One region of the Halomonas sp. N3-2A genome, then DNA from elsewhere that is predicted to be linked to it. Evidence: predicted binding sites of a transcription regulator. Region 1 holds the regulator's gene; the other holds the start of a gene.
The links. The regulator FliA, encoded in region 1, starts transcription of late flagellar genes. The targets are predictions, from matches to a motif close to CTAAAGTTNNNNNNNNNNCNGCCGATA.

Region 1 (4,213 bases):
AGTTGCTACTAAATGCCTGTATGCGCCGACAGTCAGCATCGAGCACCAGTAATGCACCGAACGACTGTAGTAGCGAGTGATGCTTCGACACAGAGATGGCCTCAAGAAATCTCTTTACCCCTCAGTCTGCTGCCTTAGCAACAGTTCAACGCGCCGGTTGGCGGATCTACCTTCCGGTGTTGCGTTACTTTCCATGGGTTGGGTATCGGCGTAACCGACTGCCCGCATACGTGAAATAGCAACTCCCTGGCGCTCAAGATACTGGACCACCGCAATGGCGCGCCCTACCGAGAGATCCCAATTTGAGGGGAAGCGAGAGGTAGCAATGGGAACATTATCCGTATGCCCTTCTACTGAAATTTGCCCCTCAAAGGATGCTAACACTGCCAGAAGGCTTTCTAACACATCTTGCCCCTGGGGCGTTAGTACGGCATCACCGCTAGGGAAAAGCAAGCTGTCGTCGATGCGCAGCGTAACACCTTCTTCACCTTGAGAGACACTAACCCCGGGGATATTAAGCTCAGTCATTCGCGGCTTGAGCCCGCTTTGCCGAGGATGGATACCGGTTGCTAAGCTGGCCAACGGAAGCGAGGTGATAGCACTTACAGAATGCATTCTATCGCGGTCAAAGGCTTCCCCTCCCCCCGGCGGCGTCAACGCAAGCAGTAAGACAAACAGCGTGATTAACAGCGTTAATACGTCTAAATAGCTCGTTAGCCACCCTTCATCGCCCTCCCCCGGCACAGTGGGCAATTCCAACGCGTGCCGTGAATCACGATCTAGCATGGCGCTACCCTTTTGCCGCAGAACTAACCGTTGGCCGCGGTTTTACAGCGGCATCGCGGATCTCGTCATGATAGTTAGCAACGAAGGAATTGAGCGTTTCTTCAATAAAAGAAGGCAGCCGCCGTTTGGTAATTAACGAAATGCCTTCCAGCACCATGTTCATGGTGATAAGGCGTTCTTCCGTGCGCCGCTCCAGCTTGACGGCAATCGGTTTGAACACCAAGTTGGCGAGCAGAATACCGTAGAACGTTGTCAGCAGAGCCACAGCCATGCGCGGGCCAATAACGTCAAGATCGCCTGCATCCATCACTTCCAGCATATTGACCAAGCCCACCAAAGTACCGATCATGCCAAACGCGGGCGCGTAGGTGGCCATGGTACGAAATATCTGCGCCTCAGCATGCTCCCGTGCTTTTAATCGTGCGATGCGCCAGCGCAGCATATCGAAAATTTCGTCCTCTTTCGTGTTAGCAATCACCAGTTGAATCCCGGTGCGCAAAAAGGGGTTACGAGTGTGCTCTAGCTCCTTCTCAACCGCCCTGACATCGCCTTTAAACCACAAGCGCGCCATGGAAACCAGTTCGTTGATATCATCACGCACATAGGTATTTTCACGCCGAAACACCAATCCCACCAGGCGCACCACGCGTAGCACTTCTTTCAGCGGATAACTAATGAAGGTAGCCGCCAAGGTGCCCGTTACCACAATGGCTAGCCCCGGCAAGTTAATAAAGCTTTCTGGCGACTCTGCAGTAAAAAACAGCACGCTTACCAGCAACAGCATGCTGGCAAAAATACCGATCAGCGTAGATGGGTTCATCAACGGCTCCTCGCCGGTTAGTCGTGATTAATAGTGGCGTTAGGTGGTGTCATATAAGCGAGCGCGAAGCCTGCTAATCGCTTGGCTGTGAAGCTGGGAGACTCGGGATTCGGTCACACCCAGCACCGCCCCGACTTCTTTAAGGTTCAGCTCTTCTTGGTAATACAACGCCATCAGTAGCTTTTCACGCTCAGGTAAGGCGTCAATCGCGTCAATTAACGACTGGCGTTGCTGTTTATCTAACAACTGATCGAAGGGCAGGTTAGTGGCTTCCTCCGTTGCGGACTCGGCCCCTTCGGCCACCAGTTCTTCGAAGGGCAGCAACTGGCCACTGTTCGTATCATTGAGCAATTGCTGATACTCACTAAGCGGCATATCCAGGTCACGCGCGATCTCACCCTCTTCCGGCGGGCGCCCTAACTGCTGTTCAAGGCGACGCACCGCATCATCCACGGCTCTGGCAGAGCGGCGTACACTACGCGGCAACCAGTCACGTGTGCGCAGCTCATCCATCATGGCACCGCGAATACGCTGACTTGCAAACGTGGCGAACGTTGCTCCCTGGGTCGCATCAAAACGCCCTAGCGCTTCTAATAAGCCCACCATGCCAGCTTGAATAAGATCATCCAACTCAATACTTGCGGGTAGTCTTACCTGCAGCGTTAAGGCCTGACGTCTTACCAGTGGCATGTATTGGGTTAACAGCTCGCTCTGTTTAATCCTGCCTTGTGCTGTATACATCCTCGTGCCTCACGGCTGAACTCTGTTCACTGGTAATTCACAATCACTTGCAGTTCCTGCACCCGTACCGGGCGCTGGCCCGGCGTCAACGCAAAACGAAAGTGCAGCGGCCCACTGACCTGTTTTCCGGCTAACGCAGTGGTTGAACCTCGCATAGCAGTTAAAGGAACACACTGCTCAGGGTGGCATAGCCACGCATTAACCGGCGCATTAACCGGCATTTGAAAACGCCAATGAATACGCTCTATCGCAGCATGCTCTACCTGCGCCCCTGCTGGCGGCTGAATGGGCTGGCTGCTGACAGCTCGGTCACTCATCGCGACCAGTACGCTGGGCACCTCACTACTCCAACTGCCCGTCGCGGCATAAGCACTCATGGTGATGACGCTTAGCGCCACCATCAACACCCTTTTGAGCAGCCTGTCAGCTTTGCAGGTATCGACCTTGAAGTCAGCGAGCATCGACATTGTTATTCCTTATCGGGGCGCTTGATAGCCGCTGTTAAAGCACGGCTACATAGCGTCAGGCTAGCTGTCATCGCGCCAGCAGTAAAAGCTCTATATCCAAGTAATAGCTGGCTGCTTCGCGCAGGTTATCGAGTAGACCTCGGCGCGGCAAATCTGGCTCGTGCAGCGCTAACAGCTGCCTAGGGCCACCGTTTTCCTGCATTTGCCGCAACGAGCGGTACATCTGGGCGAAAGCATCGGCATCGCTATTAATCCATAGTGCCCAACGCGGAAAGCGCGCTTTCAGTTGGCTAAGATTAGCGGCATCCGCATTGACGATGTGAATATCCCAATCATCCGGGTCGCCAGCCCAACGTCGCCCCAGCACTGACCATTGGGCTAGGCGCCCTTTTACTCTTGCCACCTGCTGATCGCCACCGTTAGGCATACCGATCACGATAAGCGGCTTCTGCGGCACCGAGGGCGATGCGCTGGTTTGCGCTTGGGCAGCAGTTGGCGGCACCGTTAAAGAATCGGTCATAGCGGTCAGTGGTTCAGCTGCAAGTTCGTCTCCCGTGGGATCACTCTCAACTGACTCTGCTTGGCGCTGCTGGCGCTGTAAATCTGCCCACTTGCGCAGGCCCGCTGCCTGATCCGGGGCGCTCATGCCAGCCCCTCACGGCTAACGCTGCTGAGTTGGCGAATGGCGTCACGGGCCATAAACGCGTGAACAAGCGCATCTAGCATCGCTGTGTCGCGCCGCTTACGCGTGGTGCCCAACAACCTTAACAAATCGGAGCGCAGTGCTATCGCAGCGTCATCATTGGCGATATCTAAGTGTCCCGCTGCAGCAGCGACACCGCTGGCCATCAATAAGCGAACCTCCGAGCTTACTTCGCCATCATCCGCATCTTTCAACTGCTGCCAAGCGCGCTTGGTTAGGCTAGACACCCCTTCGCTTTGCAACTGGATAACTAGAAGCGAACGCACATCCGCACCTAATCGGGCAGGCGTTAACCAGTAGCGACGCGCGATGCGTTTGCCATTTTCTGGATCGCGAACTTCACCAACCCATGCCAACAGCGGAGTACCAGCGGCGTCCTCGACAGCAATATGGGTGTGCCATAGCTGCACCGTTTGACCACGAAAACGTAGATCAGTGTGATGTGTGAGCGGGCTATCTGTGAACAGCTGACGCTGGGCATAACGCTTGCCCTGACAGTATACCCGTTGAGTGGCAGCTACTTGCGTGATCCAGGTCAAGTGTTGGGCTTCTAGCCACGCTAACGTGGCGGGGTCGGGAAACACGGGGAGCAGATGTACGGCGGCCCCCATCGTTTCGCCCTGGTGCAGCAGCCGTGATTGCCAGCCTGCGGGCTGACGGTGCTGTAGGCTGGTTAGCGCTAGCCAACCGCCATCG
Region 2 (4,213 bases), 930 kb from region 1:
TTATCTGATGAGCCTAGGGCATAAGGGGGAGTGAGACGAATCGTCGTACTTTCTCTTAAGAGAGCGATTCAATGCCCACCAAGGGTAAATTACGCAAACATAACCAATCACTGCTAGGCTAGAGATGTTATTTCAAGGTGTTGCTCTCTTTGAAGCAAGCCTTTAAACGCAAAAGCAAGGAGTGCCGTTATGCGTAACATTATCTATATTATTGGTCTAATCGTTGTTGTGCTGTTTATTCTATCGCTGCTTGGACTGCGTTAAGCACACCGCGCCAATAGAAAAGCGCCCGCAGCCCTTTTTTCAAGGGCCGACGGGCGCTTTGTATTTAAAACGTCGTATTTAGAACGTGCAGAGCAAAGCAAGCGCGATTACGCGCAGTCGGCAGCTCCCTGGCCAAACATATCAAACATTAGCTCTCGTCCCATAGACGTCAGTACGAAGCGGTCGTAATCATTAAATTCAGCGGCACCGCTCTCTTCAAGCACCCGTTGGCATGTTTTCCAACTAGGGCAATGTCCCTTCAAATGAGCCAGCTCGCGTCGGGCAAGGCCACGCTGCGGCAAGGTAATGGTTTCGAGCACATGGCCGTTATCGTAAAGCAGCTCGGCAACGGTAGAAAGGCAGTGGCGTAGGCTGCGCTGCACATGATAAGCGGCAGACGCTACGCTGGATGCGGGTTGTGACACCTCGGAAGGCATAAGTCGTTCTCCTGCAAATAGCCCTAAAATGGGCTTGTTGCAGTGCATTATAAAGCAATGCGGGTATTAGACCAAGGTCTATGGTGGATTGGTGTCAAAGCAACCGCTGACCTTTTCCTGACATATTTCTGTCATCTAGATAATTCAACATGTGGGCCGCTAGGGGAAAAGCAAAAAGTATTAATTAAAATTGATGGTGTTATGCCTTTTTAGCTTTATGTAAGCGTCATTCTTTACAATTCATTACTTTTTAGTACGTAAAAAAAGCCAAATAGGCTCAAGTCTAAGCTTTAATGGTCGATAGTATTAAATATAAATCACATTCTTACGTATGAGCAGCGCCAGCGTGTTGGGCGTTATTTAAAAAAAGGGCAGTAACTTATGGCTTCCATTTCATCACTCGGTATTGGCTCAGGGCTCGACCTCAACGGCTTGCTGGATCAACTGCAAGATGCTGAGCGAGGGAAACTGAAGCCTATAGAGCGTCAACTGGAAACCCAGCAGACCAAGATTTCTGCTTATGGTCAGCTGCAAAGTGCGCTCTCCAAATTTCAAACTGCCTCCGCTGAGTTAAACGACAGTGCGCTTTACGAAAGCCTTTCCACGAATGTGGGAGGCGATGCCATTACTGCCACGGCAGACGGCGAAGCGCAGCCCGGTAGTTATAACGTCACCGTTGATACACTCGCTACCCGTGGCACGCTGGCCTCTGAAGGAGTTGCCGAACTGGACGCGCCGCTAACGACCACTGAGCAAACGTTAACCTTCACATTCGGTGATGGGGCCAGTAAAGAGGTCACCATCGGTGCGAATAGCAGCCTGGAAGATATTCGCGATGCGATTAACGCTAGTGAGGATTCAGGCGTTAACGCCACCATTGTGAACGACGGCACCAACTACCGGCTGGCGCTTAGTTCCAGTGAAACCGGTGCGGATGCCTCTATTAGCGGCTTTAGCTTTTCAGGCACCGAGCCCTTCGCTGCGGACACCGATAACACCCTTCAAGCAGGCACTAATGCTGCGTTGACGGTGAATGGCATTGCCATTACCAGCCCTACCAATCAGGTGGAAGGGGCGATTCAAGGCGTGACGCTTAATCTTCAAGAAGAGGGCGATAGCACCGTGGCAGTCGAGCAGAATACACGCGCTGTTCGTGAAGCAATTACGGGCTTTGTCGATGCCTATAACGAGCTTAAGGGCACCATCGGCGAGCTGACCAGTTACAATGCGGAAACCGGCGTGGCAGGCGAGCTGAACGGCGATAGTACGGTGCGCACGGTGGAGTCACGCATGCGCAGCATATTAAGTGGCGGTATCGAAGGTGAGTTCTCGATGCTTAGTGATATTGGTATTTCACTACAGCGGGACGGCACGCTTTCTATTGATGAAAGCGAGCTGGATAACGCCATTGTCAATAACCAGAATGCGCTGTCGGTGTTCTTCGCTGGTGACGCCGACGATTCAGGTATGGCAGGCCAGCTAAACCAGGGCCTAGACCAGTTATTAGGTACGAACGGGGCTGTGAAAGGCGCTATTACCGGGGCGGAAAATCGTGTGGAATCCCTTGTAGAGCGCTACACCCGAACAGAACAAACCATTGAGCGGACCATCTCCCGCTACCGTACCCAGTTCGGCCAGTTGGATAGCATGCTTGCCCAGATGGACCAAACCAGCGACTATCTAACCCAGCAGTTTGATGCCCTCGACGCTCAGCTTGGGCGTAAATAGTCGCTAAAGTAATTGGGTGGTTGTTGAACGCCTACGCTAACGCCTGCTTCCTGCAGGCGTTTTCATTAGAAAATTCCCATTTCTAGTAAAAAAGTATGTAAAGCGGCGAAAGCGCGAAAAGGCGCTAAAGTTGTACGCTTTTCTGCCGATAGCAGTGCTGTTAAATAAACGGGCGTGCGCATGCGTGCCTGGGTCTTATGGTTTAGCCTTTTGCACTGAGGAATACCCCCGCATGGCGACGATAACCTCTCTTGGCGTTGGTTCTAACCTTGATCTCAGTGGTTTGCTTGATCAGCTTCAAGCGGCTGAGCGGGGCAAGCTCGCGCCAATTACGCTTCAAAAGAAACAGCAGCAGGCGAAAATTTCTGCTTTCGGTCAACTTCAAACGTCGCTGAACTCGTTTCAAGATGCGGTCGCCAAAATCAACGACCCCAAGCTCTACCAAAGCCTTTCCGCCAATGTGCGTGGCGATGCCATTAAAGCGACTGCCGCCGCAGATGCGCTGCCGGGCAGCTACCGGGTAGAGGTCAGCCAATTGGCCACCTCTGGCACGCTGGCCTCAAACCGCGTGGGAGAGCGGGACGCCGCCCTAGATCTACAAGGGGCGACCGCGCTGCAACTGACCTTTGGCGATGGCGAGAGCGTCGAGATCAACATCGTAGAAGGCAGTAGCCTTGCGGATATTCGTGATGCCATTAACGCTGATAAAGAAGCTGGTGTTAACGCCACGATTATCAACGATGGCACCGGCTATCGGCTGGAACTTAGTTCTAAAACGACCGGTGCAGACGCCTCTATTGAAAACTTTAGTTTTGTTGGTGCCGGTGGCACCGTAGTGCCTGGCCCCTTTGCTGAAGGTGCGGCAACAAAGCGCCCAGGGGAAAATGCTGCGCTTACAGTTAATGGCATTGCGATTAGTAGTGCGGAAAACAGTATTGAAGGCGCGATTCAAGGCGTAACGCTAAATCTTACTGAGCTTGATATCGTGGACGGCGAAACAGCTTCCAGCACCATTAATATTGAGCGCGATACGCTAAAGCAGCGCGAAGCGATTAATGGCTTTGTAAAAGCGTTTAATGACTTAAAAGGCACCATTGGCAAACTCACTCGCTTTACCGGTGATAGCGAAACCGCTGGCGAGCTAGTGGGCGACAACACCGTGCGTACCATCGAATCCCGGCTGCGCAGTGTATTAACCGGCGGGGTAGAAGGCGGTGAGTTGTCGACCCTTAACCAGCTAGGCATCACTCTGCAACGAGATGGCAAGCTCAAGGTCGATGAAGAGACGTTAGATGACTTGGTCGCCAATAACCCCCAGGCCCTCAATGACTTTTTTGCCGGTGAAAACGAGGGCGACGGCATGGCGGGTAGGCTAAACACCACTATCGAACAGATGCTGGGCAATAACGGGGTGGTCAAACTGGCGATTAGTGGCGCGGAAAATCGTGTTAAAAGCTTGGACGATCGTTTCGAGCGTATGGAAAAAACCATTGAAGGCACCATCTCTCGCTACCGCACCCAGTTCGGCCAACTGGATGCGATGATTGCCCAGATGAATAGCATGAGTTCCTACCTCACCCAGCAGTTTGATGCCCTGGATAATCAGTTAGGCCGCAAGAAATAACCTTAACGCTTCGGTTGAGTAGCCACAGATAAGTAGTGCGGTGTAACGAGCGAAGCGAGGCACCCGCAATGGGCGGCGCAAGCCGCCCATTTGTTGCTCTAGTAAAAGTAAGCCTCTCACCCTACAGTTACCAAACATTACATCTTTTTTTACTAATCAC

Region 2: fliD (flagellar filament capping protein FliD) is a predicted target of FliA. The motif match lies at 2,554-2,580, and genes of this name have one in related genera.

Annotation. Positions count from the first base shown of each region.
Region 1 is NZ_CP022286.1:3,702,091-3,706,303, forward strand. Features, by position in the region: gene CEK60_RS17290 (sensor domain-containing diguanylate cyclase) at 1-91, opposite strand, end outside; gene CEK60_RS17295 (OmpA/MotB family protein) at 115-786, opposite strand; gene CEK60_RS17300 (motility protein A) at 791-1,606, opposite strand; gene CEK60_RS17305 (RNA polymerase sigma factor FliA) at 1,646-2,347, opposite strand; gene CEK60_RS17310 (flagellar protein FlhE) at 2,374-2,814, opposite strand; gene CEK60_RS17315 (hypothetical protein) at 2,882-3,460, opposite strand; gene flhF (flagellar biosynthesis protein FlhF) at 3,457-4,213, opposite strand, start outside.
Region 2 is NZ_CP022286.1:4,635,025-4,639,237, forward strand. Features, by position in the region: gene CEK60_RS21395 (YqhA family protein) at 1-34, shown strand, start outside; gene CEK60_RS21400 (hypothetical protein) at 372-701, opposite strand; gene fliD (flagellar filament capping protein FliD) at 1,083-2,429, shown strand; gene fliD (flagellar filament capping protein FliD) at 2,662-4,053, shown strand.